DNA from 4 places in the Halioglobus sp. HI00S01 genome. Region 2 is predicted to be linked to each of the others. Evidence: predicted binding sites of a transcription regulator. Region 2 holds the regulator's gene; each other region holds the start of a gene.
What was found. The regulator LexA, encoded in region 2, represses DNA repair genes until DNA is damaged. The targets are predictions, from matches to a motif close to ACTGTNTNTANANACAGT.

Region 1: recA (recombinase RecA) is a predicted target of LexA. The motif match lies at 3,325-3,342, and genes of this name have one in related genera.
Region 3: ruvC (crossover junction endodeoxyribonuclease RuvC) is a predicted target of LexA. The motif match lies at 5,643-5,660, and genes of this name have one in related genera.
Region 4: imuA (translesion DNA synthesis-associated protein ImuA) is a predicted target of LexA. The motif match lies at 3,652-3,669, and genes of this name have one in related genera.

What each region holds. Positions count from the first base shown of each region.
Region 1 covers NZ_LWEE01000062.1:316,559-323,734, forward strand. The annotation lists gene A3709_RS11960 (hypothetical protein) at 203-826, shown strand; gene A3709_RS11965 (hypothetical protein) at 819-1,196, shown strand; gene A3709_RS11970 (hypothetical protein) at 1,189-1,584, shown strand; gene A3709_RS11975 (DUF4314 domain-containing protein) at 1,577-1,798, shown strand; gene A3709_RS11980 (hypothetical protein) at 1,841-2,311, shown strand; gene A3709_RS11985 (hypothetical protein) at 2,502-3,278, shown strand; gene recA (recombinase RecA) at 3,511-4,659, shown strand; gene A3709_RS11995 (hypothetical protein) at 4,917-5,861, opposite strand; gene A3709_RS12000 (hypothetical protein) at 6,058-6,642, shown strand; gene A3709_RS12005 (GGDEF domain-containing response regulator) at 6,635-7,176, opposite strand, start outside.
Region 2 covers NZ_LWEE01000010.1:126,163-133,338, reverse strand. The annotation lists gene A3709_RS02620 (S-methyl-5'-thioinosine phosphorylase) at 1-453, opposite strand, end outside; gene A3709_RS02615 (mechanosensitive ion channel family protein) at 450-1,544, opposite strand; gene A3709_RS02610 (DUF6763 family protein) at 1,818-2,135, shown strand; gene lexA (transcriptional repressor LexA) at 2,204-2,806, shown strand; gene A3709_RS02600 (hypothetical protein) at 2,909-3,169, opposite strand; gene A3709_RS02595 (DUF6586 family protein) at 3,342-3,803, opposite strand; gene topA (type I DNA topoisomerase) at 3,800-6,451, opposite strand; gene A3709_RS02585 (hypothetical protein) at 6,557-7,012, opposite strand; gene A3709_RS02580 (universal stress protein) at 7,129-7,176, shown strand, end outside.
Region 3 covers NZ_LWEE01000051.1:9,895-17,070, forward strand. The annotation lists gene A3709_RS08270 (lytic transglycosylase domain-containing protein) at 1-65, opposite strand, end outside; gene A3709_RS08275 (proline--tRNA ligase) at 70-1,782, opposite strand; gene A3709_RS08280 (HU family DNA-binding protein) at 2,072-2,527, shown strand; gene A3709_RS08285 (FmdB family zinc ribbon protein) at 2,730-2,999, shown strand; gene aspS (aspartate--tRNA ligase) at 3,048-4,826, shown strand; gene A3709_RS08295 (YebC/PmpR family DNA-binding transcriptional regulator) at 4,859-5,584, shown strand; gene ruvC (crossover junction endodeoxyribonuclease RuvC) at 5,696-6,214, shown strand; gene ruvA (Holliday junction branch migration protein RuvA) at 6,230-6,841, shown strand; gene ruvB (Holliday junction branch migration DNA helicase RuvB) at 6,838-7,176, shown strand, end outside.
Region 4 covers NZ_LWEE01000110.1:158,426-165,601, forward strand. The annotation lists gene leuS (leucine--tRNA ligase) at 1-2,001, shown strand, start outside; gene lptE (LPS assembly lipoprotein LptE) at 2,020-2,544, shown strand; gene holA (DNA polymerase III subunit delta) at 2,554-3,564, shown strand; gene imuA (translesion DNA synthesis-associated protein ImuA) at 3,718-4,455, shown strand; gene A3709_RS13515 (OsmC family protein) at 4,597-5,034, shown strand; gene A3709_RS13520 (DUF2788 domain-containing protein) at 5,064-5,276, shown strand; gene A3709_RS13525 (O-acetyl-ADP-ribose deacetylase) at 5,273-5,788, shown strand; gene A3709_RS13530 (DNA polymerase Y family protein) at 5,926-7,176, shown strand, end outside.

The sequences.
Region 1 (7,176 bases), on a different contig from region 2:
CGTGCTCAATAATAGCTAGCTCTATGGCCAATGGGCTCCTTCCTTTTGCGCTCTAGACACATTGATAGCTGGCTCGCCTTGATTTCAGCGGCAACGCTTATGCCTCGTAGCCGCTAATTTCCCGAAAACCCGCATTTTATAGCAGCGACGCTATGGTTTAACGACTAGGCAACACACACGACTGTTAATGAGGTATTAGAGTATGGCAAACGCACTGTCCCAACCGCTGACCCCCTGGTCGGCAGATCACCGACATCAACTGGACCGCGATGCGCGGAGCATCTTTATTTTGCTTCCCAGGTCAGCCGTAGCGCTGGCTAACGTGGTCGGTAGCTTTCATCCTGACAGCGGGATCGACCTCAGCGAGGCGTTCCGTGATGGCCGCGGGGTCCTGGCGAAGGGCCGCTTGGAGTTGGACGAGGGCGTCGAAGTCTCCTACGAGCTCACTCTGTGCGATGCGGCCTCGGACAATGCGTTCAAACTTGAGCTGACGATCTTCGATCCGGCCGTTGATGGCGACGCTGGTGAGCTGCACCGCGGCGTCGTCACGCTGGACTCGCCGATAACGATTTCATTATTTGGGGATGGCTGGACAATCGCGTTGATCGAAGAGCCCATCACCGAGGACGAGTATGGGCAGCGGCAAGGGTCTGTTTGCCCGGTGTGCACCTCTGACCAGATAGAGGGCGGACGCATCGAAGTTGACGGCGGCGGTGCGTGGCAGCCAATAGCGTGCAACCACTGTGGCTCAACGTGGGATGACGATTTCAAGCTAACGGGCTATTCCCGCTTATCGATTTCACGGGAGGATGCCGCCAATGACTAGCGCGTGTTTGGTGCCATCACACCCCCCATTGCGCGCGCCGTTGCGCGAAGGTGATCGATTTGTGACTGTCTCCGGGCGAATTACCGGCCCGTTCCCCAAAAACTACAAATCCGCAGCGCGAGGCTTGCGGGCGCTCAACCGCTGGCTAAAAACCGAGGCGATCGTTGAGGCCAAGCACACCAATAGTGATTACCACGCGACGATGTGGGGAGCGCTGGATGAGAACAACTGGAGCCCTGCAGACGGCGATGGCGTCAACCTTTACCTGTTTGGCGACCCCGATGGCTTTATCGCCAACCGCAAAGTGGTCATGCGCGATGGACAGTGGGAGTTAGCCATCAACGACACGGAAGGAGAAGCCCATGCTTAGGGAGTATTGCATTTTCAACGCGAGAACTGGCGAGCTGGAAACCGTACAGATACCCGAGGCCATGATCGCAAAAGGACTGAAAGACTTTGCCCGCCAGCTGCGCGAACAAGGGAAGTACATCACGGCGCACAAAAACGGTGATGGTGCCGAAATCGCACCTAATGGTAGCGGCGATGAGCCCAGCGACTTTCTTGCCGTACCCGCCGAGGGCGATAGCCTGTGGCTGAATATCGGGCCGATCAGTATCAACCTGTCCGTTGCCGGCGGGGAAGGGGTGTCGGTGTCACTGTATGCCGCGGGCCTCAAAGACCGGGACTCGCTTGCAAGCACATGGATGACCTTCGCAGAGGCTAGCGCAGACATTACGGAGGTAATGACGAATGAGTGACGATCCGATGCAACCCGTTCGGGTCGGGCAGCGCATTAAGCTGCTGGCAATGGCTGATGATCCAGATCCCATCCCCGTGGGAACCGAAGGCGTCGTGACAGGTGTAACCTACTTCCCCGCCTCGAATGACTGGCAAGTTGAAGTGGAGTGGGTGGGCGTCAATCGCTCGCTCAGCCTTATTTATCCGAAAGATTGTTTCTCTATACAGGATTAGAACATTTATTATGCATTGTTTGTATGATAGGAACGAGTCGTCATGTTGATCGATATTACTGACCGCATCAGTGAGCGTTTAGATCGTGAGGCGCTAGCGAAAATCGACTCCAAACAGCGGGATATCCTGCTCAAGAAAGGCGCGGTTGTACACAACGTGATGCCTAGCGACGACCGAATTTCTGAATCTACGTGGAATCACCACACTCACTTCCTCGAAGAAATCGCAGGCCACCCAGATTTCCAGATCAAGTTGGACATTGATCCTCGCTTAGCGTCAACGCTGTTGTTCGGTGCCGTCGACCAGGTCTATGCCGGCACAGTATTTGAGCCCGGGCTCTGCGACACGATCATCGCTGAAACTGATGTGGCTATTCGCTGGGCGCATGAAGGAGGCCGCGACGTGCTTCGGATTATCTTGCCAGACTCAGAGTTTTCTCTCGACCCTTCGTCAATGGCGGAGCCGTATAGGTCTCAGTGGGAAAATTGTACTCCGTTGGTGAGATCGACTTGATGAAGAACGGATATTATTGCTGTTTTCGTCTATTTCCACACTTTTTATGTCGCGGCTCCATGCCGAGATATGTAGTCTATATAAAAATACAGCTTTTGCCGTGGGCGGCTTGGGGGTGATATGAATTTCGAAAAAAGCATTCCCCCGGGAGAATTCTCCATTTGCCGACTCCATCGTAGGGATATGGGGCATGTCTAAGTTGACGGAAGACACCATTCGGGCGCTGGTCGATGAGCATGGCATAACGTCACGGGGACAGCTCTACCTCGAAAATCCTAGCGCATACGAAGTTGCGCGGACGCGGTTCCCCGATCTTCTGGATGATTTGTTTCCAAAAAATATTATCAAATGGACCGAAGACACCATTCGAGCGGTGGTCGATGAGCATGGCATAACGTCACTCGGACAGCTCTACCTCAAAAATCCTAGCGCATACGAAGTTGCGCGGACGCGGTTCCCCGATCTTCTGGATGATTTGTTTCCAAAAAATATTATCAAATGGACCGAAGACACCATTCGAGCGGTGGTCGATGAGCATGGCATAACGTCACTCGGACAGCTCTACCTCAAAAATCCTAGCGCATACGAAGTTGCGCGGACGCGGTTCCCCGATCTTCTGGATGATTTGTTTCCAAAAAATATTATCAAATGGACCGAAGACACCATTCGAGCGGTGGTCGATGAGCATGGCATAACGTCACTCGGACAGCTCTACCGCGAAAATCCTAGCGCATACGAAGTTGCGCGGACGCGGTTCCCCGATCTTCTGGATGATTTGTTTCCAAAAAATATTATCAAATGGACCGAAGACACCATTCGGGCGGTGGTCGATGAGCATGGCATAACGTCACTCGGACAGCTCTACCTCAAAAATCCTAGCGCATACGAAGTTGCGCGGACGCGGTTCCCCGATCTGCTGGATGAGTTGCTGCCGCGTAAGAAGGCTGTCAACAAGCATCGTTCATAGCGCCGCCTAGCTGAAACTTGAGCCTAGTGACAGCAGGCGCCAGTTCACTGTGTTCAAGAATAGTTAGCTCTATGGTCAATGGCCGGGCGCCTCCCTTTTGCGCACTAGATTCATTGATAACTGCCTCGGCATGATTTCCCGCAGCGCAGCGCGAATTCTTCCAGCGTGTATGTTTCCCACAAGAAGCGCAGATATCGCGCTTCACTTTATGTTTTCATGGGTGGAGAGAATCATGCCGAAATCAGAAAAGAACGTTAAGGAAGGCAAACGCAAGGCGCTGGACACTGTCCTTGCGAGCATTGAGAAGCAGTTTGGCGCCGGCACCATCATGCGCATGAGCGACAACCGTGGGCCTTACCCATACATAAGCACTGGTTCTTTAAGCGTAGACATCGCCAGTGGTATTGGCGGTTTCCCAAAGGGAAAGATTTCAGAAGTCTTCAGCCCGAAAGAGGCTGCGGGCAAAACGACTCTGACGCTGCAGGCGATTGCGTGTTGTCAAGCAGAAGGCGGGATCGCAGCGTTTATTGACGCGGAGCACGCGCTTGATCCGGTGTATGCCGAGGCGCTCGGTGTTGACATGGATCAGCTTCTTTTATCGCAGCCGGATAATGGCGAAGAGGCGCTCGAAGTCGCCGAGACCCTGGTTCGGTCAGGTGCTGTAGATCTGATTGTCGTTGATTCGGTGGCGGCGCTCACGCCCAAGGCTGAGATCGAGGGCGAGATGGGGGCTTCCCACGTCGGGCTTCAAGCTCGCTTGATGAGCCAGGCCATGCGCAAAATCACGGGTGCAATCAAAAAAAATAACAGCTGTTTGGTGTTCATAAACCAGATGCGCCATAAAATTGGCGGATACGGAAACCCTGAGACCACGACGGGGGGCAACGCGCTAAAATTCTATGCGTCTATGCGCATCGAGGTTCGCGCGAAGGAGACAATCAAGGACGGCGACGCAGTTATCGGCAAGCGTACCTGCGCAAAGATTGTTAAAAACAAGCTAGCGCCGCCCTTTAGGGAAGGCCTGTACGATCTTATGTTCGGGGTAGGATGCTCCCGCGAGGGAGAGGTCCTGGACTGGGGAGTCGAGTGCGGTCTCGTTGATAAATCCGGTGCGTGGTACTCATACCAGGGCAACAAGATCGGGCAGGGCCGAGACAATGCGAAATCGTTCTTGCGCGACAACACCGATATCGCAGCAGAAATTGAGGCGGCGGTGCGCCTGGACAAGCTACCCAGGCAGTCTGGCGTAACCGGCAATGTCCCAGCGCCTGACGCGCCGCCTGCCAATCATACTGAGGGTGAGGGGTGCGATGAGTCTTCGTTGTTGGGTGGTCCGGTTGTTTTGCAGGACAGCTTAATCCCTCCTGCGAAGGAGGCATAGATCCTTGGTCAGACCGGTTCGGAACGGCGAGGTAACGCGAATTCAGATCGCGACAGCATCAGAGCCCTGTGCCGCGCTTGGGTTGGCGCTTAATGGCAACTTAATCAGCGCTAGCGATTGTGACTGTGACCAAGACCAGTTGCTGGACTTGGAAAGTGCGCTATGTTGCTTCTACAAGTGCCGGTCCATGAGGTTTACTTGCAGCGTCAGCACCGCCGATTGGTCGTGGGCGAAGGTCCTTGACACTGTGCGCCCTGTTAGTCCTCGAGTCTAATGTGGTCGGTCGAGGGAGGAGGAGGCGGCTCGCCTGGCTTATATTGCGCCTCGAGTACATCGGAGCCGGGTGGCGCAATCGAATAATCGGGCGCGTCTACAGTCTCGATCGCGGTCGCCTCGCCTTCAGGCGCACCCACGTGTGTGCCGACAGGCAGAAGTTCTATCGTGTCAGTTGCTGAATTTTCATCTTCGCCGAGAAAGCCAATCTCTCCCAGAATGGGGTCACTGATAGACTGCGCCTCCTCTTGCGGCAGATCATCCCGCTGCGGCTCCTCGGGCATCCTCTCCAGGTCCCCGACGAGATCCTGAAGCGATTCACTGATGCCTTGCAGGTTTGACGATCCTGGAGAGGGCAGTTCCTGCTCCTCGGAGATGTCGGCTTGTACCTCCGTGGCTTCTTCGTTGCTGGACACCGCATCAAAGTCAATGGTTTCCAGTGTCTCAGGCTCAGAACTCGCGTTTGGGAATGCCTGAACGGGCTCCTCAAGGTTGTCTTCTACGGGCTGCTCATGTGTTTCGTCTGTCTGAGCTGCCTCGGACTCTTCCATGTCTTCACCCGTCGTGTACTCGAGAGGCTTGTCCACTTCCTTGATCGGTGCAGATTCTTGACCTTGTTGCGGATCGTTTGGCTCATCACCCACTATCGATGCAAGACGCTCGGCCATAGTTGTCGGCTCGGGCTCTGCCTCCAATGGGGCATCCAGCAGGGGGGGGCGGATAATCGCCACGCCGCCGGCGCTGTCGATAGCAGCTTCGTACTTTTCTGCAGTCGCTTTATCAACATCGCGCTTAATGACCACTTCAGCGCCGCTGAAGAGCGCGGATAGTTTTTGTGTATCGGCCTTGAAGATTTTGGCAAATGCTGCTTTGACGGCGTTTTCATCATGGCCCGGCTGGATACCACCGGCGAAGTAGACTGTATACACGATTTCCTCCCCCACAATTTGTTGCGCTTATCGTGCATTGGAATTCTTACCGACGCCACTTTTATTCGCCTTTTTTATTGTTTTTCAGAGCGCTATTGGCGCCAAAGGTTTGTGCAACCCCTTTTGATATTTATATCTGGTCGGTGGGGGTGTACCATTGAAGAACGAGAAACCACCCCCAAAGACACCGCTTAGCATGAAAAAAAGTCGGGAAATTTGGACGCCAGATCGAATAAGACAGCTTGTTGCTGAGCACAAAATCGAGACGCGATCGGACCTCCAAAAAATCAGCCAGGGCGCTTATCGTGGCATCAATCTGCGTTACCCGGAGCTTGCTGACGAACTCTTTGGTGAAAAAGGTGGTGGCCTTAAGTGGGATGCTGTTCGGATAAGAAAACTGGTTAATGACGCCGGGCTGAAAACTTTGCGAGACCTGCGAATGAGGGCACCTCAAGCAGCCAAGCTACTAACCACTGTCAAGGTCGATCCTAATTCACCGACTGGAAAATCCTACGTCTACGAGTCGCTTGGGAGCGAGCTTTTTGGAAAACACTGGCGCCTCACCAGCGACAGTCGCTTCCTGTTTGAAGAAGAGGTGGAGATGATCATCGACGAGTGCGGCGCTACGAGCCGCAGTGAACTACGTGACTTGAACAATCGGGCCTACCGATGGATGACTCGATGCTATCCGGAACTCGCGATTCGGCGTTTTGGCCCGAGGGTGTCTGGATCGGCCCCGAGGCTATACGTGGACGACGTCGTCAAGCCGACATCTAAATAGCGCGGACCGTGGATGTTTCGAAGCGTTTGCTAACAATTTCAGGCACGTCGGACGCCTCTATGGGCCTTGCGAAGTGAAAGCCTTGTAGCTGATGGGCGCCTTTGCGGACCAGTACTGCACGCTGCTGCTCATCCTCAACGCCTTCGGCCACTATGTTTAGCTTAAGCGCGTGGGCCATCGAAACAATTGCATCGACTATGGCAGCACCTTCCGCACTTGCCAGGTCGTTCACAAAGCTGCGATCAATTTTCAGCGTATCTATCGGGAATCGTGTTAAATACTGCAGGCACGAATAGCCGGTGCCAAAGTCGTCCACGGCCAGTCCAAGACCCATGTCTTTCAGCCGAGTCAGTTTTTCAATGTTGACATGAGTATCCGCCATGATGGCGCTTTCCGTCAGCTCAAGCTCAATCCTGTCGGCCGGCATTCCCGCCTCTCGCAGGAAGGTGTCTATCCAGTCAGGCAAGTCCGACTGGCTAAATTGCAGCGGTGAGACGTTGATGCATACTCTAATTCCTGCCGCGGCACATTCAC
Region 2 (7,176 bases):
GGCAATGTCGCCACGGTCCGCTGCCTCGAGCACCGCATTGCGCAGCGCCGCATCATAGGGCTCGGTAAAGTCGATATGCATGAGCTCACCGCTCTCACCGGTGTCATAGGTGTGCTCACGCCCCCAGGTGTAATCGATAACCTGATCGGGAATAACCAGCCTGCCTGGCGGCATATTCGGGGCAATGCCACCGACGGCGTTAATGCCGATGATATGGGTGGCGCCCAACTGTTGCAGCGCCCAGAGATTGGCCCGATAGTTCACCCGGTGCGGGGGAATGGCCCGGGGGCTACCGTGCCGGTGTAGAAAGAATATCGTCGTGTCGCCAAGGCGCCCTTCCTGCACCACCTGTGACGGCTCGCCAAAGGGTGTGTCGACCGCGTGACGAGTGACAATGTCCAGCCCGCCGAGACGATCCACCCCGGTACCGCCGATCACCGCCAGTGCGCTCACGCTTCGCCCTCGGGGGCAATGTGCTCCAGCTGCAATGTCTGGGTGGGAAACGCCACATCGCCGCCGTTGGCGTGGATAATGTCGAGAATCTTCAGCATGACGTCCTGTTTGATCTCGTGATACGTCACCCAGTCGGTGGTCTTGGTAAAGGTGTAGACAAAGAAATCCAGCGACGATGGCCCGAAGGACACAAAGTTCACTATCAGGGTGCGCGACTGGTCAATCTCAGGATGGTTGCGCAGCATCTCCTTGACCTGGGTAACCACCGGCTCCATGAGCGCGGCGTCCTGGTAACGCAGGCCGATGGTCTCGTAGATGCGCCGGTTAAGCATGCGCGAGGGGTTTTCCACGGAGATCTGCAAGAACGTCGAGTTGGGCACATACAGCGGCCGCTGATCAAAAGTGCGAATACGGGTCAGGCGCCAGCCTATGTCCTCTACCGTGCCTTCAATACTTTTATCGGGTGAGCGAATCCAATCCCCCGCCGTAAAGGGCCGGTCCAGGTAAACACTCAGGCCGCCGAAGAAGTTGGCGAGCAAATCTTTCGCCGCGAAACCCACCGCAATACCACCAATGCCCCCAAAGGCAAGCAGCCCGGAGATCGATACGCCCAGGCTCTGCAGAATCATGAGCCCGGCAGTAATCCAGAGCACAAAGCGCACCAGCTTGGCCGCCGCGCGCACGGTGGCCTTGTCCGCCGACTGGCGGGTGCCGCGGGTCTCACACAGCAGCTCTTCCTCTACCCCGTGAATAAGTCGTTGCAGGAACCAGGCCAGCAATACCACCAGCGCAGTGTCGTAAGCCTGGGCGAGAAAGGCCTGCAGGGTTTCCGCCACCGGGTAAATTTCCAGGGCCAGATACAGCACCAGCACCCACAGCAGCACCCGCACCGGCATCGCCATCGCCGTGACGGCCACATCGTCCCAGTTGTAGTCTGTGGCGCTCGCGGCGCGGTGCAATTGTCGCACCAGCATTCCGAGGGCCAGGTGAGCCATCGCGCCCAGGGTCACCAGTAGGATCAGGGCCAAAAGCTGCCCCTCCAATCCCAGGCTGAGCGCGAGGCTGTCGAAAAGCGATCCAAGGCTCGTCACTGGCCACCTCTTCTAGCGCAAAAAGCACGATTTTTAGACAATTTTTTCATGTGGGAACCGCGTGTTTAGTCTCGAAAGATTATATAAATCAGCGGCACAGATTAAGTCATCTCTTGAAGTCCAGCGCAACTGCTTGATCTCTTTTGAAAAGAATTTCCGTCGCCGTAAAAGCTATTTCCATCCCTGTTTTTATAGCGTTATCACATAATGGACAGCCCACGCCAGCGTGATATGTTGGTCTGCGGCACACGAAAAAAGGGGAGGAAAATCTCCATGAAAATGCTAAGCCCCGTTGTCGGTGGCTGGTACAAGGATCTGCAAACCAATGCCTTATTCGAGGTGGTGGACTGGGATCCCAGTAACCTCACCATCGAAACCCAATATCTGGATGGCGAAGTGTCTGAATACGACCTCGATGCCTGGCGCGAAATGCTGCTGGAACGCGCGGAAGCCCCGGAAGACTGGCGCTCTGCCTTTGAGCTGGATGACGAAGACCTGCTGGACCCCGACCTGCCCATGCAACCGGAAGACTGGAATAGTCCACTGAACTCCATCGAGCCCGAAGCCATGTATGGCGTGGAGGATTTTTAGGCGTTGTTATCCGCTGCCCATGCTGTATATAATCACAGCACCTGTATAAATACACAGATGGGGCACACATGGACAAGCTCACCAAGCGGCAGCAACAGGTGCTGGATATTATCCGTGCACATATCGATGACACAGGCTTCCCGCCCACCCGGGCCGACATAGCCCGCGAACTGGGATTCAAATCAGCCAATGCCGCAGAGGAGCACCTCAAGGCACTGGCCCGCAAAGGCGCGATTGAAATTATCCCCGGCGCCTCACGGGGCATTAAATTGCCCGATACCCAAGGTATTCCCATCGTCGGTCGGGTGGCCGCCGGTAACCCGGTGCTCGCCGAGGAGAATATCGAGGAATACTGCGACCTCCCGCCCCAATTTTTCAAACCCGCAGCTGACTATTTCCTGCGCGTCACTGGCGACTCGATGATCGATATCGGTATCTTCGACGGCGACCTGCTGGCCGTTCACAGCACGCCCGTGGCCAATAATGGCGACATTATTGTGGCCCGCATCGAAGACGAGGTCACCGTTAAGCGACTGCAACAGGGGCGCGATAAGAACCTGCTGGAACTCCTGCCGGAGAACCCTGATTTCGAGCCCATCAAGGTCGATTTGCGCGAGCAATCGTTTGCGATTGAAGGCCTGAGTGTAGGTGTGCTGCGCCGCGGCAATTAGGCAGCGGACGTTTTTAAAAGCGGTAGGGGCTTTGACAGGCCCCTCAGGGGGCTGCAGATAGCCGGTGGCGCAACGCCCCGGCGGGATGTCGAATAACGCCTGTCAGTGCAGGACGCGCGGTGCCTCTGGCTCAGCGTAAGCTTCGGCATCCGCCTCAGCTTCATTCTGTTCCATGATATTGGCCGCGGCCTGAATTCCGGCCTGAATCATGGCCTTGGCCACTTCCAGTCCGTTTTCCATCAGGTACATGCGCGATTCGTCGGAGAACTGTATGGTCACCAGCGGCGCGGAATCATCGTCAGCACGTTGCAGAACGATTTCACCGTCGCCCAGGTCGACAATCTCCAGTAAGGATGCAGACACTCAATAAACCTCTGTTGTTGCGAACACTGCCACTTCATCATAACAGCAGCCATGGGTGCCCGATAGGGCTTATTCGGGAATAGTTGTGAACGGGTGCGCAGTTGCGGGCAGTGTGCGGCGACAGCAGCAAGAGCCGCAATAGACGCCTGAGCGCCCTGCTCCGGCCCCGGAACTAGTACTCGTCGAGGGAGTCGCCCATGCGGTCGAACAGCTGCTGTAGCAGGTTTGCCCAGGTCTCGGCCTGCTCCGGGTCGGCACCGGCGGCTGCCACCGCCAGGTTATGCATCGACGATGACTGCGGTGCATCACTCTCTGCCGATAACATGGCGCCAATCCAGCCCTCCCGCTCCAGGCGCTGGAACTCTCGAATCTCACCGGGCATGGCCTTGCCTGCGACTATCTCCGGTAATTCGGCAAGACATTGCGGCGGCGTCTCCGGCAATCCACCGGGCCGGGTGATTTCCACAAGAAACCAGCCGTAGGCATTTGTCAGGTGATTGCGCACCCCGGGCCAATAGGCACTGGCCAGGGTTTTGGCCGCCACGCTCTGGGTGTCGAGGTCACGGCGCCAGGCGCCAATCAGGATGCGGGCCAGGTACAACGCATGGTTGGCCTGGCCGCGAGCGGAACTCACTTTTTCTTCGCCCGACTCTTGCTCTGCTCAACGTCCCACTTACCGCCGCGGTAGTAGGCCTTCCAGCCGCTAGCCTTGCCGTCCTTCTCGGTCATGACATACTGCTCCTTGGTCTTACGGCTGTAACGCACCTGGGCACGATTGCCGTCGTCATCCTCAGTCGGCGCAGAGAATATGAACGTGTACTTGGGATCGATGGCTTCCTTGTGCGGCAGCAGCTCGTCAACAAACGGCGCACGGGTTTCCCGGTTGCGCGGGAACCCGCTGGCGGCGAGGAACATACCAGCGGCGCCATCGCGCAGCACGTAGTGATCGTCGACCTTATCGCATGCCAGCTCCGGCATCGGCACCGGATCCATTTTGGGCGGTGCGGGCTCGCCGTTGCGGAGCAGCTTGCGGGTATTCTTGCACTCCTCATTGGTACAGCCGAAGTACTTGCCGAAACGGCCGTTCTTGAGCTGCATTTCACTACCGCACTTATCGCACTCGAGGGTCGGCCCCTCGTACCCCTTGATCTTGAACTTGCCGTGCTCGACCTCGAAGCCGTCGCAATCGGGGTTGTTGCCACAGACATGCAGCTTGCGATCTTCGTCGATCAGGTAACTGTCCATGGCCGAGTTGCATTTGGTACAGCGATGGCGTTCCAACAGCTGGCGAGATTCGGCCTCGTCATCTGCATCCTCGCGGATGGCCTCATCCCCCGAGGTCAGATTAATGGTGTTCTTGCAGCGCTCTTTCGGCGGCAGCGCGTATCCGGAGCACCCCAGGAACACCCCCGTACTGGCAGTGCGAATTTGCATCGGACGCCCGCATTTATCGCAGGCGATATCGGTCATGGTGGGCTCATTGGGCTGCATGCCCACGGGCTCCGGTTCATTGGCCGTTTCGAGCAGGTCGCTGAACTCGGCATAGAAGGCGTCCAGCAGATCTCGCCAGTCGCGCTTGCCATCAGCTACGTCATCCAACCGCTCTTCCATATTGGCGGTAAAGCCGTAGTCGAGCAGGTCAGTAAAACTGCGCTGTAGTCGCTGGGTGACGATATCGCCCATCTTCTCAGCATAAAAGCGTTTGTTTTCCAGGCGCACATAGCCGCGATCCTGGATGGTGGAGATAATCGACGCGTAAGTTGATGGCCGGCCGATGCCGCGCTTTTCAAGCTCGCGCACCAGGCTGGCCTCACCATATCGCGGGGTGGGCTTGGTGAAGTGCTGGGCAGGATCGAGTTTCTTGAGTGACAGCGCGTCACCCTCTTTCAGATCGGGCAGTACCGTGTCGTCGCCTTTGCGCGCAGCAGGCGCCTGCACTCGGGTGTAGCCATCAAACCGGATTATGCGTCCCTTGGCGGTGAGCTCGTACTCGCCTGCAGCCGCGGTCACGGTGGTTGACGTGTATTCCGCTGCCGGCATCTGACAGGCCACAAACTGACGCCAGATGAGTTCATAGAGTCGCTCTGCGTCGCGCTCCATGCCCTTCAGCGAGGTTTGCGACACATTGACATCTGACGGACGAATGGCCTCGTGCGCTTCCTGTGCACCCTCTTTGGATGAGTACAGATTGGCGCTCTCCGGCAGGTAACGCGGCGGGAAGTTGTTGCCGATGTAATCGCGACAGGCGGCCACCGCCTCGGCACTCAGATTCGTGGAGTCGGTTCGCATATAGGTGATGTAACCGGCCTCGTAGAGGCGCTGAGCCATCATCATGGTCTTCTTCACGCTAAAGCCCAGCCGGGTGGAAGCGGCTTGCTGCAGCGTCGAGGTGATATAGGGCGCAGGCGGTTTGGAGCGCGTGGGTTTGTCCTCGCGCTTACTGACGGCGTAAGGCAGGGTTTCCAGCTCTGCGGTGGCGGCCAGTGTGGTCGCCTCATCGCCGGGGCGGAAATTCTCTCCCTTGTGACGCTTAACCTGAAAACGCACTTCCGAGGCATCCTTGGAGGCCAGGTCGGCGTGCACTTCCCAGTATTCCTCGGGAATAAAGGCGTGGATTTCGCGCTCGCGCTCGACGATCAGACGGACCGCGACCGATTGCACCCGACCGGCAGACAGGCCCCGCGCAACCTTCGCCCACAGCAATGGCGAGACCATGTAGCCCACCACGCGATCAAGGAAACGACGCGCCTGCTGGGCGTTCACCCGGTTCTGGTCGAGTACCGCCGGCTCTTCAAAGGCCTCGGTAATCGCCTTCTTGGTGATTTCGTTAAATACCACGCGCTGGTAGCGACTATCGTCACCGCCTATGGCCTCGCGCAGGTGCCAGGCAATGGCTTCTCCCTCGCGATCAAGGTCGGTCGCGAGATAGATAGCGTCGGAGTCTTCGGCGAGCTTTTTCAGCTCGTTGACCACCTTTTCTTTACCGGGGAGGACCTGGTAGTTGGCGTCCCAACCATTTTCGGGGTCGATACCCATGCGGCGAATCAATTGCTCGCGCGCTTTCTTCTTCTTGTGGGCGGCCTTCTCTTCCGGCCCCATCTTGCGGGTAATCGCCGCCTGAGCAGCCCGCTCCTTGGGATCTACCTTGGCGGTGGCACTGCCGGCGGTGGGCAGATCACGAATATGCCCCACGCTGGATTTAACCACGTAGTCCTTGCCCAGGTACTTGTTGATTGTCTTCGCCTTGGCGGGCGACTCGACGATTACGAGTGATTTTCCCATCTCATCCTGCTGACATTGGGTGCCGGGTGCGGCAGCAAAAAGGGGCATATATAAGGCCACCGCCGGGACGGGTCAAGAAAAATCGTGTTTCGCCCCCGAGACGGGTCAGGCCGAGAGTGCCTCTGACCAGGCCTCCAGGGCCGTGACAATTTGCTCAACCTGACCCTGTTCTTCGGGCTCTGACCAGTAGATCCCACAACTGCCCTCTTCCTGGCTGAGGGCCAGTATTTCTGCGGGCAGCAGCGCAGTCTGTTTTGGCGGCGGCTGTCGGTGACCCACGCCCCGCCACTCACCTTCCTCAATTCGCCAGGCCAACCTCGAACGAGGCTCGCCACGCGATGCTGGAAGGCGCCTGCCGTAATAAATGATTTGCTCGGGGCGCCGGGCCTGCCCCGGTAACGCGCGATCACTGCCGGGAAGGTCCCGGAACTCGACGAACAGGCCATGGACCGCGGCATACTCTCTCATTCCGGCCACCTGCCGCTGGCGCTTGCTGGGGATGAAGTGGGTCAACGGTGCCAGCGCCAACGCGATCACGAAAATGATAAGAAAAATTTCCAAAGGTGGTTTCCTGACCCAGATCAAACTTACGCCGCAGACGCAGCCGTGTCCCGTTGTTCGGCGACTATTCTATGCTATAAATAGAAGCGTGAAAAAAGCCTGCAGGGAGGCTATATATGTCGCAGTACTCGAAAGTGGTTGTTGCCATCGACCTCAGCGAAGAA
Region 3 (7,176 bases), on a different contig from region 2:
GCGGGCTGGCTGAGGCCGGCTGAGGACCACAGTAAAGTCGCAACCAGCAGGAGATGGTGCAGCAAGGGATTAGCCTGTCAGCTGCGCAGTGATGAACTCGACAATCTGCTCACGCGGGATGAGTTGCGAGTCGTCATCACGGCGGCCTTTGTACTCGATGTTGCCCTCTTTGAGTGCACGATCACCAATGACAATGCGATGGGGAATGCCGATCAGTTCCATGTCGGCAAATTTCACCCCTGGGCGCTCGTTGCGATCGTCCATCAGGACATCGACGCCCTGGGCCTTCAGCGTTGCGTAGAGTTCCTCTGCGCAGGCGGCGACCTCTTCCGACTTCTGCATATTCAGGGGCACAATGGCGAGCTGGAAGGGGGCCATGGCCGCCGGCCAGATGATGCCCTTGTCGTCGTGATTCTGTTCGATCGCCGAGGCCACAACCCGGCTCACGCCGATGCCGTAACAGCCCATGGTCATAGTGACATTGCGGCCGGTATCGTCGAGTACCTGGGCCTTCATGGCATCGCTGTACTTCGTGCCCAGTTGGAAGATGTGGCCAACCTCGATGCCGCGTTTGATTTGCAACGTGCCCTGGCCGTCCGGGCTGAGGTCGCCCTCCACGACTTCGCGGAGGTCTTCCACTCGGCCTAGGGGGCAATCGCGCTCCCAGTTGGCACCGGTATAGTGGAAGCCGTCTTTGTTGGCACCACAGCTGAAGTCCGCCAGTGCGGCGGCGCTGCGGTCGACGATGACATTGATATTCATGCCTACCGGGCCCAGGGAGCCAAAGCCGGCGCCACAGGCTGCGCGCACGGCTTCTTCATCGGCCATGCACAGCGGCGATGCAATGCCACTCAGCTTTTCTACCTTGATGCCATTGAGTTGGTGATCGCCGCGCAACACCAGGGCGACTAGCTGGCCCTCCTCCTCGCCGTGAACAACCAGGGTTTTCACCGACGTGTTGGCTTCGATCTCGAGGAAGGTGCAGAGGTCCTCAATAGTTTTTACACCAGGGGTGGCTACTTCTGTGAGCTCCGCGGCAGGGGCAGGGCGGTCGCCGGCAGGGGCCACTGCCTCGGCCATTTCTACGTTGGCGGCGTAGTCACTGCTGTCGGAGAATGCGATGTCGTCTTCGCCGGAGTTGGCCAGCACGTGGAATTCATGGGAGGCGCTGCCGCCAATGGAACCCGTGTCGGCGATGACGGGGCGGAAATCCAGGCCCAGGCGCGTAAATATCGCGCTGTAGGCCTGGTGCATAACCTGGTAGGTGTCTTCCAGTGAGGGTTGGTCCACGTGGAAAGAGTAGGCGTCTTTCATCAGGAACTCGCGCGAGCGCATGATGCCGAAACGGGGCCGGATCTCGTCGCGCACCTTGGTCTGGATCTGGTACATGTTGATCGGCAGCTGTTTGTAGCTCTTGATTTCATTGCGGATCAGGTCGGTGATGACTTCCTCGTGCGTGGGGCCAAGGCAGAAATCGCGCTCGTGCCGGTCGTGGATGCGCAATAGTTCAGGGCCGTACTGTTCCCAGCGACCCGATTCTTCCCACAGTTCTGCCGGTTGCACGACCGGCATACTGACTTCCTGGGCGCCCGCGCCGTCCATTTCTTCGCGCACAATATTCTCTACCTTACGCAGCACACGCAGGCCGAGGGGGAGCCAGGTGTAGAGGCCGGATGCGAGCTTACGAATCAGTCCGGCGCGGAGCATGAGCTGGTGGCTGATGACCTCAGCGTCGGCGGGTGTTTCTTTCTGGGTGGCGATCAGGAAGTTGCTGGTGCGCATTGTGGTTCCAAATTGGGAATAACGATAAGGGCGCCTATTTTAATGGGCATGTGAGTATCGGTAAACGGTGGTTGTTGTGCACTTTTTTCGGGCATTTGTCAGGTGAAGTTGCGTCCGGGACTGCAATATAAGGGTTTTTTTGCCCTCGATGTGCAAAAACACTTGTATTGCAGTATTTTCTGCATTATACATTTGTACGTGGCTTGTTGTTGCCGCCCAACTGTAAGGGACGCGGAACGGCTCGGCACAAACCTGAAACAACTCACTATTAGGGAAGGTCGAAAATAACATGGCGACTAAGAAAGCAGCAGCGAAGAAAAAGGCTCCGGCCAAGAAAAAGGTAGCGGCTAAGAAAGCTCCAGCGAAGAAAAAAGCAGCAGCGAAGAAAGCCCCTGCCAAAAAGGCAGCAGCTCCCGCGCGTAAGGCAACTGCGCTGAAGGAGAAAATGACCAAGAGCCAGATCGTTGCGAGCCTCGCGGAAAGCACTGATCTGAGCAAGAAGCAGGTTAATGCCGTTCTGGATGAACTGAATGTGCTGATCGAGCGCTCTATTAAGAAGCGTTCCGTTGGTGAATTCACTATTCCTGGTGTGATGAAGATCACCACTGTGAAGAAGCCCGCCCGCAAAGCGCGCAAGGGTATCAACCCCTTCACTGGTGAAGAGACGACCTTCAAGGCGAAGCCTGCCAGCATTGCTGTCAAGATCCGCCCGCTGAAGAAATTGAAGGAATACGCCGCTTCCTAAGCAGCTTTTCCTGAGTCGACCGGCCCGCTGCGCTATCGGGCCGGTTGATTTGCCCCAACCCATCGCCGCGCTCTGACGAGTGCAGGGTTTTTTTACCCCCGGCGAACCTTCCTCCCCGAGCTTGGCCTTCCAAGTTGCTTGGGTTAAAATCCGCGCCTCAAAATTTCTCTCCAAGTGATTGATAGTTGGTGGATTGAGCCCCATGCCGATTTACGAGTACCAATGCCAGAAATGTGGCAACGAACTTGAGGCGCTGCAGAAGATCAGCGATGCGCCCCTGGTTGATTGCCCCGAATGCCATGCGCCCGAGCTCAAAAAGAAGGTGAGCGCGGCCGCTTTTCGGCTGAAAGGTGGTGGTTGGTATGAGACCGATTTCAAAACCGGCAGCAAAAAGAACCTCCATGGGGGTTCGGAAAGCTCATCTTCCAGCGATTCTTCGAGCTCCGCGAGCGAAAGCAAGAAGTCAGCCTGATCGCCCGGCAATAAGCCGGAGCGAATAGCCAAAATACGGAATTTTATTATGCGCAGTCATTATTGTGGCGTTCTGTCCACTGCCAACATCGACGAGACCGTCACTATTTGTGGATGGGTTGATCGCCGCCGCGACCATGGCGGGGTGATTTTTCTCGATATGCGCGACCGCGATGGCATTGTTCAGGTGGTATTTGACCCGGACACCGAAGAGCACTTTGAGCGCGCGGACCGGGTTCGCAGTGAATATGTGTTGAAAATTACCGGCCGGGTACGCGCCCGCGGTGAAGGTACCGTTAACCCTGCGATGGCCACCGGTGAGATCGAAATTCTGGGTAAGGAGCTCGAGATTCTCAATACCGCAGCTACGCCCCCCTTCCAGCTGGATGAGCACACCGCGGTGGGCGAGGAAGTCCGTCTGCGATATCGCTATATGGACCTGCGCCGCCAGGAAATGCAGGACAAGCTGATCAAGCGCTCGAAAATCACCTCGGCGATCCGTAACTTCCTCGACAGCGAGGGCTTCCTGGATATCGAAACCCCGATTCTGACCCGGGCGACCCCGGAAGGTGCCCGCGACTACCTGGTGCCGAGCCGCACCCATCCTAGGCAGTTTTTCGCTCTGCCCCAGTCACCTCAACTGTTCAAGCAGCTGCTGATGGTGTCTGGATTCGACCGTTACTATCAGGTGGCCAAGTGCTTCCGCGACGAAGATCTGCGCGCCGACCGTCAGCCTGAGTTCACTCAGATTGATATCGAGACATCCTTCCTCGGCGAGGAAGAGATTATGGCAATCACCGAGCGCATGGTGCGCGAACTGTTCAAGTCGACCCTGGATGTCGATCTGCCCGAGTTCCCCCACATGCCATACTCCGAGGCTATGGAGCGCTATGGCTCGGACAAGCCGGACCTGCGTATCGACATGGAACTCGTGTCCGTTGATGACCTCATGCAGCAGGTCGACTTCAAGGTCTTCCGCGGTCCCGCGGACGATGAAGCCGGCCGTGTTGCCGCTTTGAAAGTGCCCGGCGGTGCCAAGATCAGCCGCAAGGAAATCGACGACTACACCAAGTATGTTTCGATCTTCGGTGCCAAGGGCCTTGCCTGGATCAAGGTAAATGACCTGGCGGCCGGGGTTGAGGGCCTGCAGGCGCCCATTCTCAAGTTCATGCCCGATGAAGTGGTTATGGAGATGATGGAGCGTCTCGGCGCTGCAGACGGCGATATCATCTTCTTCGGTGCAGACAAGGCCAATGTCGTCAACGAGGCAATCGGTGCGCTGCGCATCAAGGTGGCCGAGGATCTCGGTCTGGTGCGTGAAGGCTGGGCACCCCTCTGGGTGGTTGACTTCCCGATGTTCGAAGACGATGGCAATAGTGGTCTGACTCCGCTGCACCACCCCTTCACTGCGCCTTCCTGCAGTGTCGAGGAGCTGGAAGCCAACCCCGCCGGCGCGCTGTCGCGTGCCTATGACATGGTGCTGAATGGCTGTGAACTCGGCGGCGGCAGTGTCCGTATCCACGAGCGCGAGATGCAGCAAGCGGTTTTCCGCATTCTGGAGATAAGCGACGAGGAGGCCAATGAGAAATTTGGCTTCCTGCTTCAGGCCCTGCAATACGGTGCACCGCCCCACGGTGGCCTCGCCTTTGGCCTGGACCGCATGGTGATGTTGATGACCGATTCGGCATCCATTCGCGATGTAATCGCCTTCCCCAAAACCCAGACAGCGGCCTGTGTGATGACCGACGCGCCTGGCGAGGTGAATGCCCAGCAGCTGCGTGAACTGAATATTCGTCTGCGCCAGAAGGCAGAAGGCGAGGGCGCCTGAGCCTTCTCTAGGCGCCAGCGCGGAGTTCAGCCATGGCAGGCCACAGTAAATGGGCCAATATCAAGCATCGCAAGGCGGCTCAGGACGCCAAGCGCGGCAAGGTATTCACCAAGCTGATCCGTGAGCTCGTCGTGGCCGCCAAGCAGGGCGGCCCCCATCCCGAAGATAATCCCCGCCTGCGCGCGGCGGTCGAAAAAGCCCTGGGTGCCAATATGACCCGGGACACCATCGACCGCGCTATCGCCCGTGGCGCCGGAACTAACGAAGCCGACAATATGGAGGAGCTGACCTACGAAGGTTACGCTCCCGGCGGTGTCGCGGTACTGGTTGAGGTGATGACAGACAACCGCAACCGTACCGTGGCCGAAGTGCGCCATGCGTTTACCAAACGCGGCGGTAATCTGGGCACCGATGGCTCGGTTGCCTATCTCTTTTCCCGGGTCGGTCAGATCGGGTTTGCCCCTGGGGCTGACGAAGAACAGGTCATGGAAGTGGCCCTGGAAGCCGGTGCGGAAGATATCACTGCTCACGAGGATGGGTCTCTGGATGTGACTACTCCCTGGGAGGAATTCGGCACCGTCAAAATGGCGCTGGAAGCGGCCGGCCTCAAGCCCGCAGGCGGCGAAGTGACCATGATCGCCTCCACCACCGTGCCCATGGCAGACGCCGGCAGCGCCGAATCCATCCTCGCCCTCATCGACGCCCTCGAAGACCTCGACGACGTCCAGAACGTCTACACCAACGCCGACATCTACTAATACCCCAGGGTGCCTGAGAAATTTGGGGTCTGACCCCGGGTGACGGGGTGGGGAGATGCCTGTATATTTGTACAGAATAATGACATTGGTGGGGTGGCGCGGGGCGAAGCGATGGCGCTGATCATGGGAATCGATCCGGGGTCGCGGAAAACGGGCTTCGGAATCATCAATTATGTGACCGGTAAGGCTGAATACGTGACGTCGGGTGTGATTAAGCTACCCGAGGGCGATATCGCGCCTCGGCTCAAGATCATCTACGACAGTGTGACTGAGTTGGTTGAGCTTTACGGGCCGGCAACGCTGGCGATTGAGCAGGTTTTCATGGGGAAGAGTGCCGGCTCTGCCCTCAAACTGGGGCAGGCCAGGGGCGCGGCGATTGTTGCCTGCGCGGCCCAGGAGATGGATGTGTTTGAGTACTCGGCCCGGCAAGTCAAGCAGTCTGTGGTCGGTACTGGCGCGGCAGATAAGGGGCAGGTGCAGCACATGGTGAAAGTGCTGCTAAAACTGCCTGCTGAGCCCGCCGAGGATGCCGCGGACGCGTTGGCCGCTGCCCTGTGTCACGCGCACACACAACAGAGTATGATCAACATGGCTGGCGCCACTTCTGTGCGCCGGCGCCGGATACGTTAAGGGGATCGGCCCTCCATGATAGGTAGAATTCGGGGTACGCTGGCTGCCAAACAGCCACCGGATATTCTGGTGGATGTCGGTGGTGTCGGCTACGAGCTGCAGGTGCCCATGACCACCCTGTTCCAGTTGCCCGAGCTGGGGGCGCAGGTGACACTGCTCACGCATTTTGTGGTGCGCGAGGACGCCCAGCTGCTGTATGGCTTCATCGATGAGCGCGATCGTGAACTGTTCCGCCAATTAATCAAAGTGAACCGGGTCGGCCCCAAGCTGGCCCTGACCATTCTCTCGGGTATGGATGCCAAAAGCTTTATTGGCTGCGTGCAGCGCGACGATATTTCCGGCCTGTCGGCCCTGCCCGGGGTGGGCAAAAAGACCGCCGAGCGCCTGTTGATTGAGATGCGCGACAAGCTCAAGGACTGGCTCGGCGAGATGGAAGCCGGCGGGTCCGCCGGTGGCGCTCTGATCGAACCGGTGGCCGATATGGTCGCCGACGCCGAGGGCGCGCTAATTGCCCTTGGGTATAAGCCGGCCGAGGCGGCCAAGGTGGTTGCCGCAGTGAACGATGACTCCATTGCGGATTCGGAAGAGCTGATCCGCCGTGCCCTGAAATCGATGGTGAGCGGATGATAGAAACCGACCGCCTGATCGCCCCGGAGCCTGAAGGCCCCCGGGAGGATGCCCTCGATCGCGCTATTCGCCCGAAATCGCTGGATGAATACGTCGGCCAGAAGGCTGTTCGCGAGCAGATGAGTATATTTCTGCAGGCGGCCAAAGGCCGCGGTGAGCCGCTCGACCACACCCTGATTTTTGGCCCGCCCGGGCTGGGCAAAACCACGCTGGCGAGCATTATTGCCAACGAGATGGGCGTGTCCCTTAAAACGACTTCAGGACCGGTGCTGGAGAAGGCCGGTGATATCGCTGCGCTGATGACCAACCTCGAGCCCGGCGACGTCTTGTTTATC
Region 4 (7,176 bases), on a different contig from region 2:
ATGGCGACCGTAAACTGGGACCCGGTAGATCAAACGGTTCTTGCCAACGAGCAGGTCATCGAAGGCCGTGGCTGGCGTTCCGGCGCGCTGATCGAACGCCGTGAGATTCCTCAGTGGTTTATCCGCATTACCGCCTACGCTGAAGAATTGCTTGCGGGGCTGGACAATCTCGATGGCTGGCCAGAAGCCGTGCGCACCATGCAGCGCAACTGGATTGGCAAAAGTCGTGGCGTGGAACTGGCCTTTGGGCTGGATAGCCCAGTAGCGGACCTCGACCGCATCGAGGTGTATACCACCCGGCCCGACACCCTTTACGGCGTCACTTACGTAAGCCTGGCTGCGGAGCACCCAATCAGCCTTGCGCTGGCCGCAGACAACCCGGCACTGGCCAGCTTTATCGGCGAATGCAAGCGCAGTTCAGTCGCTGAAGCGGACATGGCTCAGGCCGAGAAACTCGGCATGGACACCGGCCTGCGCGCTCGCCACCCCCTCACCGGTGAAGAAGTACCTGTGTGGGTCGCAAACTACGTGCTCATGGACTATGGCTCAGGTGCGGTAATGGCTGTGCCGGCCCACGATGAGCGTGACTGGGAATTCGCCCAGAAATACCAATTGCCGGTGAAAACCGTTATATGCGACACCGAGGGCCAACCAGCGGACACCAGTGCGGCTGCCTACACCGAGCACGGTGCCTTGACTGCCTCTGGTGAATTCGACGGCAGCAGTTTCGATGCGGCCTTCGAGGGTATTGCCGCCCGACTGGAAGCCTCGGGCATGGGCAAGATCACAACCCAGTTCCGACTGCGTGATTGGGGCGTTTCGCGCCAGCGCTACTGGGGCACACCCATTCCCATGCTCAATCTCGACGACGGCAGCGACATTCCCATTCCGGCAGACCGCCTGCCCTCGCTGCTGCCTGAAGATGTTGCTATGGACGGTGTTGCCTCACCGATTAAAGCGGACCCTGAATGGCGTAAATTCACCCTGGACGGTGCTGACTGCGAACGGGAAACCGATACGTTCGACACCTTTGTGCAATCCTCCTGGTACTACGCCCGTTTCACATGCCCCGATTACACGGACGGCATGCTCGACAGCGACGAGGCCAACTACTGGCTACCTGTGGATCAATATGTCGGTGGCATCGAACATGCGATCCTTCACCTGCTTTATGCCCGTTTTTTCCACAAGCTAATGCGCGACGAAGGTCTTGTGAACTCCGACGAACCCTTCACTCGCCTGCTCACCCAGGGCATGGTGCTGAAGGACGGCGCTAAAATGTCCAAATCCAAGGGCAATACTGTTGACCCCCAAGCCCTGATCGATCAATACGGTGCGGATACTGTACGTCTGTTCTCGATGTTTGCAGCCCCGCCAGAGCAATCCCTGGAGTGGGCCGACTCTGGTGTTGAAGGCGCTCACCGGTTCCTCAAGCGTCTGTGGAAACTGGTTAACGGCCACGTAGCCGCAGGTCCCTCACCGGCACTGGATACCAGCGCCCTGACCGAACAGCAGAAAAATGCCCGCCGCAAAGCGCACGAGACCATTGCCAAGGTCAGCGACGACTACGGTCGCCGCCAGACCTTTAACACCGCCATCGCCGCGGTCATGGAGTTGTGCAACGAGCTGGGCAAACTGGACAACAGCGACCAGAGCCGCGCGGTACTGGACGAAGCGTTGCGCGCCATCGTGCTAATGCTCAACCCCATCACGCCGCACATCTGCCACGAGTTATGGCCGGCGCTCGGCGGCACAGGCGACGTGCTCAATGCGCCCTGGCCCAGTGTCGACGAAGACGCACTCACCCGCGACAGCATTGAAATGGTGGTTCAGGTGAACGGCAAGGTCCGCGCCAAGATGAACATTGCCGCCAATGCCGACAAGGATGCTGCCGAAGCGGCGGCCCTGGCCCAGGACAATGTGCAGCGTTTCCTGGAAGGCGTGACCGTGCGCAAGGTGATTGTAGTACCGGGCAAATTGGTTAATATTGTTGCCAACTGATTAAGGCCGGAACCCATTATGCAGCGGCGCCTCGCCACCCTTGTTATCGCTCTTTGCGCCACAGCCATGGTATCCGGCTGTGGCTTCCACCTGCGCGGCAGCGGCGGCGCCAGTGTTCCAGAGGAATGGCGCTCGCTGTTTCTGGTCACCAGTAATCCCAACAGCGAATTCAGTCGCGAGGTGAAGCTGCGCTTCGCCAATGCCGGCATTGAATGGGCCGACGACCGCGCCGACGCCAACTATCTGCTGGTACTCGGACCGGAGCGTTTCAGCCAGCGAAACCTGTCACTGGATGCCGACACCCGAGCGGCGGAATTCGAACTGACCATGCGTTCGACATTCTCGATCAACAACGCCAGAGGCAAGGGCGTCATGCCCGACACCACCGGCACGGTGATCAAGCAGATGGAAAACGACCCCCAGAACGTCGTGGGCAAGGCCGAGGAGATCCGCATCCTCAAGGCGGAGATGCGCAGTGAACTGTCGCAGCAGATTCTGCGCCGCATCGCCTTCTTCGCCGCCAGCCAGACGCCCGAGGCCTGACACCTCGCGATGCGCCTGTACCCCGAGAAACTCGCCGGCCATCTCAAGCAGCAACTTCTCCCCGTTTACCTGATTAGTGGCGACGAGCCTCTGCTGGTACAGGAGTGCTGTGATCTGGTGCGCAAGGCCGCACGCGACGCCGGCTGCACCGACCGCGAAATTATCGATGTGGTGCCGCGCTTCAAGTGGGATGAAATTCTGCACAGTGCGTCCAGCATGTCACTGTTCGCCGAGCGCAAACTGGTGGAAATACGCATGCCCTCGGGCAAGCCCGGCGCCGATGGCAGCAAGGCCCTGTGCGAGTATCTCGATATGGCTGCCGGCAGCGACGACATCCTGCTGATTGTGTCCGGCAAGATCGATAAGCAGTCCACCAATAGCAAATGGTACAAGGCCCTGGACAAGGCCGGCGCCACGGTGCAGATCTGGCCCATTGAAGCCCGTGACCTGCCGCGCTGGTTGCAGCAACGCTGCAGCGCCGCCGGCCTCAGCATCGATAACGACGCTCTGCAGTTGCTGTGTGAGCAGGTGGAGGGCAATCTGCTGGCAGCGGTACAAGAAGTGGAGAAACTCAAGTTGCTGGCCAGCGATGGCCAGATCAACGCCGAGACCATTACCGCCTCGGTGTCCAATAACGCCCGCTACAACCTGTTTGATATGACCGACCATGCCCTCAAGGGCAATGCCGGCACCAGCCTGAAAATGCTCCACGGCCTGCGCGGCGAAGGCACCGAGCCGGCCGTAGCCCTGTGGGCTCTGCTCCGGGAAGTACGCACCCTGCACCAGGCCCGCCAGCAGGTCGATGCGGGGCAGTCACCCCAGCAGGTACTGGGCGGTTTGCGGGTGTGGAAAAACCGCATGCCCCTCATGCAGGGTGCACTGTCACGGCACAACAGCGTGACACTTACCGCATTGCTTGAACAGGCATCGGCCGTCGATGGCACCATCAAGGGCTTTGCCGCCGGCAAACCCTGGGACCAACTGGAAAACCTCGTTCTGCAGCTCGCCGCGAGCCGCTAACCCCCACCTGTCGCCTTTCAGGGCACGTCTCATTTTTGCCAACTAATACCCCTGCCCAGGGCCTTGCACTCTGCCTGCCACTCAACTACTGTTTATGCATACAGTGTACAAACATACAGTAAACACAAAGCAGAACAACAAGAGAGGCCCGACATGAACCAGGCTCTGCAGCAAGTCATCAATCGCAACGACACCTGGCGCGGCAACTTCACCGCCCTGTCCGCCGATGGCGATCGCCACTGGCATGCCGGTAACAACCGGAACGACAACACCCTGGGCACCGGTTACAGCACCCTCGACAAAGAGTTGCGCGATGGCGGCTGGTCGCTGGGAAACACTGTGGAAGTGCTCAGTGATGGCTGTGGCATGGGCGCCATGGGCCTGTTTCTGCCTGCCATGGAAACCCTGAGCGCCGAGGGCCGCTGGCAGGTCTTCATCGCCCCACCTTTTACGCCCTACGCGCCGCTGCTCAAGGCCCGCGGTATTAACACCGAGCAAATCCTGCTGGTGCACCCGAAAAGCCGCGAAGATTTGCTGTGGGCCACCGAACAGGCCCTGCGCAGCAGCACCAGCAGCGCCGTGTTCAGCTGGTTGGGTGCCCACGAATACAGCTACGGTGAACTGCGTAAATTACAGCTGGCCGCCGCCGACAGCGACAGCCTGGCCGTGTTATTCCGCCCCCACAGTGCCGCCCGTAACCATGCGCCGGCAGGCCTGCGTCTGCAAATACGTGAATACCGTAAGGTACATATTCTCAAACAGCGCGGCGGCAACCAGTATCTCGATGTAGCCCTGCCACCGGCCGAGGATATCCCGGAACAACCCCAGCTGTGGGAAGTACCCACCTGGCAGGACAGCCCCCAGCAGCAGCCGGCGTTCTCCTTCGCATAGTGCCACCTGCCGGCCTGGACAGACCCGGCCTGGCCAGGCCCGGCCGGGCGGGTAAGTTCACAATGGTTGCGTCATCACCATCAGCCGTGGCACCAAGAGTGCTACACTGCCTGCCGCCATACATAATAAGGAGCAGGCAGCATGCAAGATTTCCCCCACCACTATCACGTCAACGCCACCGCCCAGGTGACTGGTAATGTCGCTATCAATAGCGGCGCTATGCCACCGCTGGCCTCCGCACCACCGGCGGAATTCGGCGGCCCTGGCGACCAGTGGTCGCCAGAACATTTACTCATGGCCTCGGTGGCGGACTGCTTTGCACTCACCTTCCGAGCCATTGCCGCCGCCTCCAAGCTGGAATGGAGCGACCTGACCGCCGACGCCGAGGGCGTGCTTGACCGGGTAGAGCGGGTCACCCAATTTACCGCAATTGCCGTCAAGGCCACGCTGACCGTGCCCGCCGGTGTCGACGAGGCCAAGGCCCAGCGCATACTGCACAAGGCCGAAGATGCCTGCCTGATCACCAACTCACTCAGTGCCGACACCCATCTGGAAACTGCTATAATCGCCGCCTCCTGAACAGGGCCGCACCGGCCCGGGAGTAGCATGTGGATGAGTGGCTGACAGAGTACGGCGTCACCATCGGGGTGTCCGCCCTTATTCTCTTTATGATGTTCATTGTGTGGGACCTGGCCAAGCGCAGTAACGCGGGCAGGTTCGGCACCATCATTCTGTATATTGGCCTGGCCATGGGTATGTTCGGCTTTGCCATCAAGTTTGTGATTTCCTACCTGCTGGAAAATGCCGGAGGCGTTGGGTGACTGTGCACCTGGCTTTGGGTGATATTACCCGGGCCGAAGTGGATGCTGTGGTGAATGCGGCCAATGAGGGCATGCTCGGTGGCGGGGGTGTCGACGGCGCCATCCACAGGGCCGCAGGCCCTGCCCTGCTCCAGGCCTGTCGCGATGTCCCCGCCACCAATGGCGTCCGCTGCCCCACCGGTGAAGCCCGCATTACCGATGCCGGGGCACTCACCGCACGCTATGTCATCCACACGGTGGGGCCGGTTTACGCCAGCGCCACCAACCCACCAGCCCTGCTGAGCGCAGCGTATCGCAACAGCTACCAGCTCGCCCTGCAACACGATTGCCACTCCCTGGCCGTACCGGCGATCTCCTGTGGGGTGTACGGCTACCCGCTGGAAGAAGCGGCAGCCATCGCCGTGGCGATAAGCACCGATGCCGCCTTTGCTGACCTGGACATTCATTTCTACCTCTTCAGCCAGCCGGTATACGACGCCTGGCGCACAGCCCTGGCCCACCATCAGGGCTAGCTGACCTGCCTGCTCGGGCGACAGGTCGCAGACCTGTCCGTGGACAACAATGCCCTCTTGATTAATACTGTATATATGTACAAGATTAATCAAGTTAACGTGGCCGAGCTATCCCCCATCGTTTGGCAACGCCAGTTATGAGCCTGTGGTTGTGCCTGCGCTTTCACCTGCTGCCCCTGAAATGCCTTGAGCGCACAGAGGAGCGCGCCGTGGTGGTACTGGAGAAACAACGCGTGCTCCGGGCCAATGATTGTGCCGCAGCCGCGGGGGTGCGCGAAGGCATGAAACCGGCCACCGTGCGAGCCCTGGTCGGTGATGACCCACTCCAGCTACTGGAGCGCGATACAGCCGCTGAGGCCCGCTGCCTGCAGCAACTGTGTTGCTGGGCCTATAGCATCACCCCCAGCCTGCACAGCTGGCACGGCGACTGCCTGCAACTTGAAATCGGCAGCTGCCTGGCGCTGTACCGCGGCCTGCCACCCCTGCTGGAAGAGGTGCGACGCGGTTTGGCCAGCCGGGGATTCAGCGCCTGCTTCGCTCTCGCACCCACTCCCAAGGCAGCCTGGTTGCTCTCCTTTGCCGATGAAGCCGACGCTCTGGCGGCAGAGACACCCCTGGAGCAACGCCTGGCCAGCCTGCCCCTGACCCTGTTGCAGGAGCACACCGGCCCGGTGGATTCCCTGCGACGGGCCGGCCTGCACACTCTGGGCGACATACTCGCCCTCCCTAAGGCAGCCCTCGGTAGACGCTGCGGTAAAGCCTTCATAACATTCCTGCAACAGGTACTGGGCAAACAGGAAGAACTGCACCCGGATTACCAGCCTTCCTCGCGCTTCGACGACGAGTACTGGTTTGGTTACGAGGTAAAAGCCAATGACGAACTGCAGCCGGCCATGCAGTTACTGCTGCAATCGCTGTGCAAGTTCCTGCGCAATACCCAGCTACAAACCGCAGAAATCTGCTGGCAGCTGATCGGCATTGATCACTCCCTGCGCAAGCTTCAGGTGCGCAGCACCAGCAGTCACAGCGACTGGAAAAGCTGGTTCAGCCTGACCCTGATTCACTTGGACCGACTGGAACTGCAAACCGGCGTGGAGGGCATTGCCCTGGAGTGCAGCGAATTACGCACCGGCGACCTGGACAACCTCGATTTGTTTAACCCGCGCAAACAGAAAGAACCCCTGGCCAGCCTGCTTGACCGCTTGCGCAGCCGCCTCGGGCTACAGGCCGTGGAACAGGTCGGCTGCCGCGATGAACACCTGCCTGAACACGCCCTGCACACCTGCAGTGAACGCCCTGCTGGCGGCAACGCCGGTGCCAAAAGTCTGCAGCGACCGTTCTGGCTAATGCCCCAGCCACAACAGCTCGAGCGCCGCCAGAATGCCCTG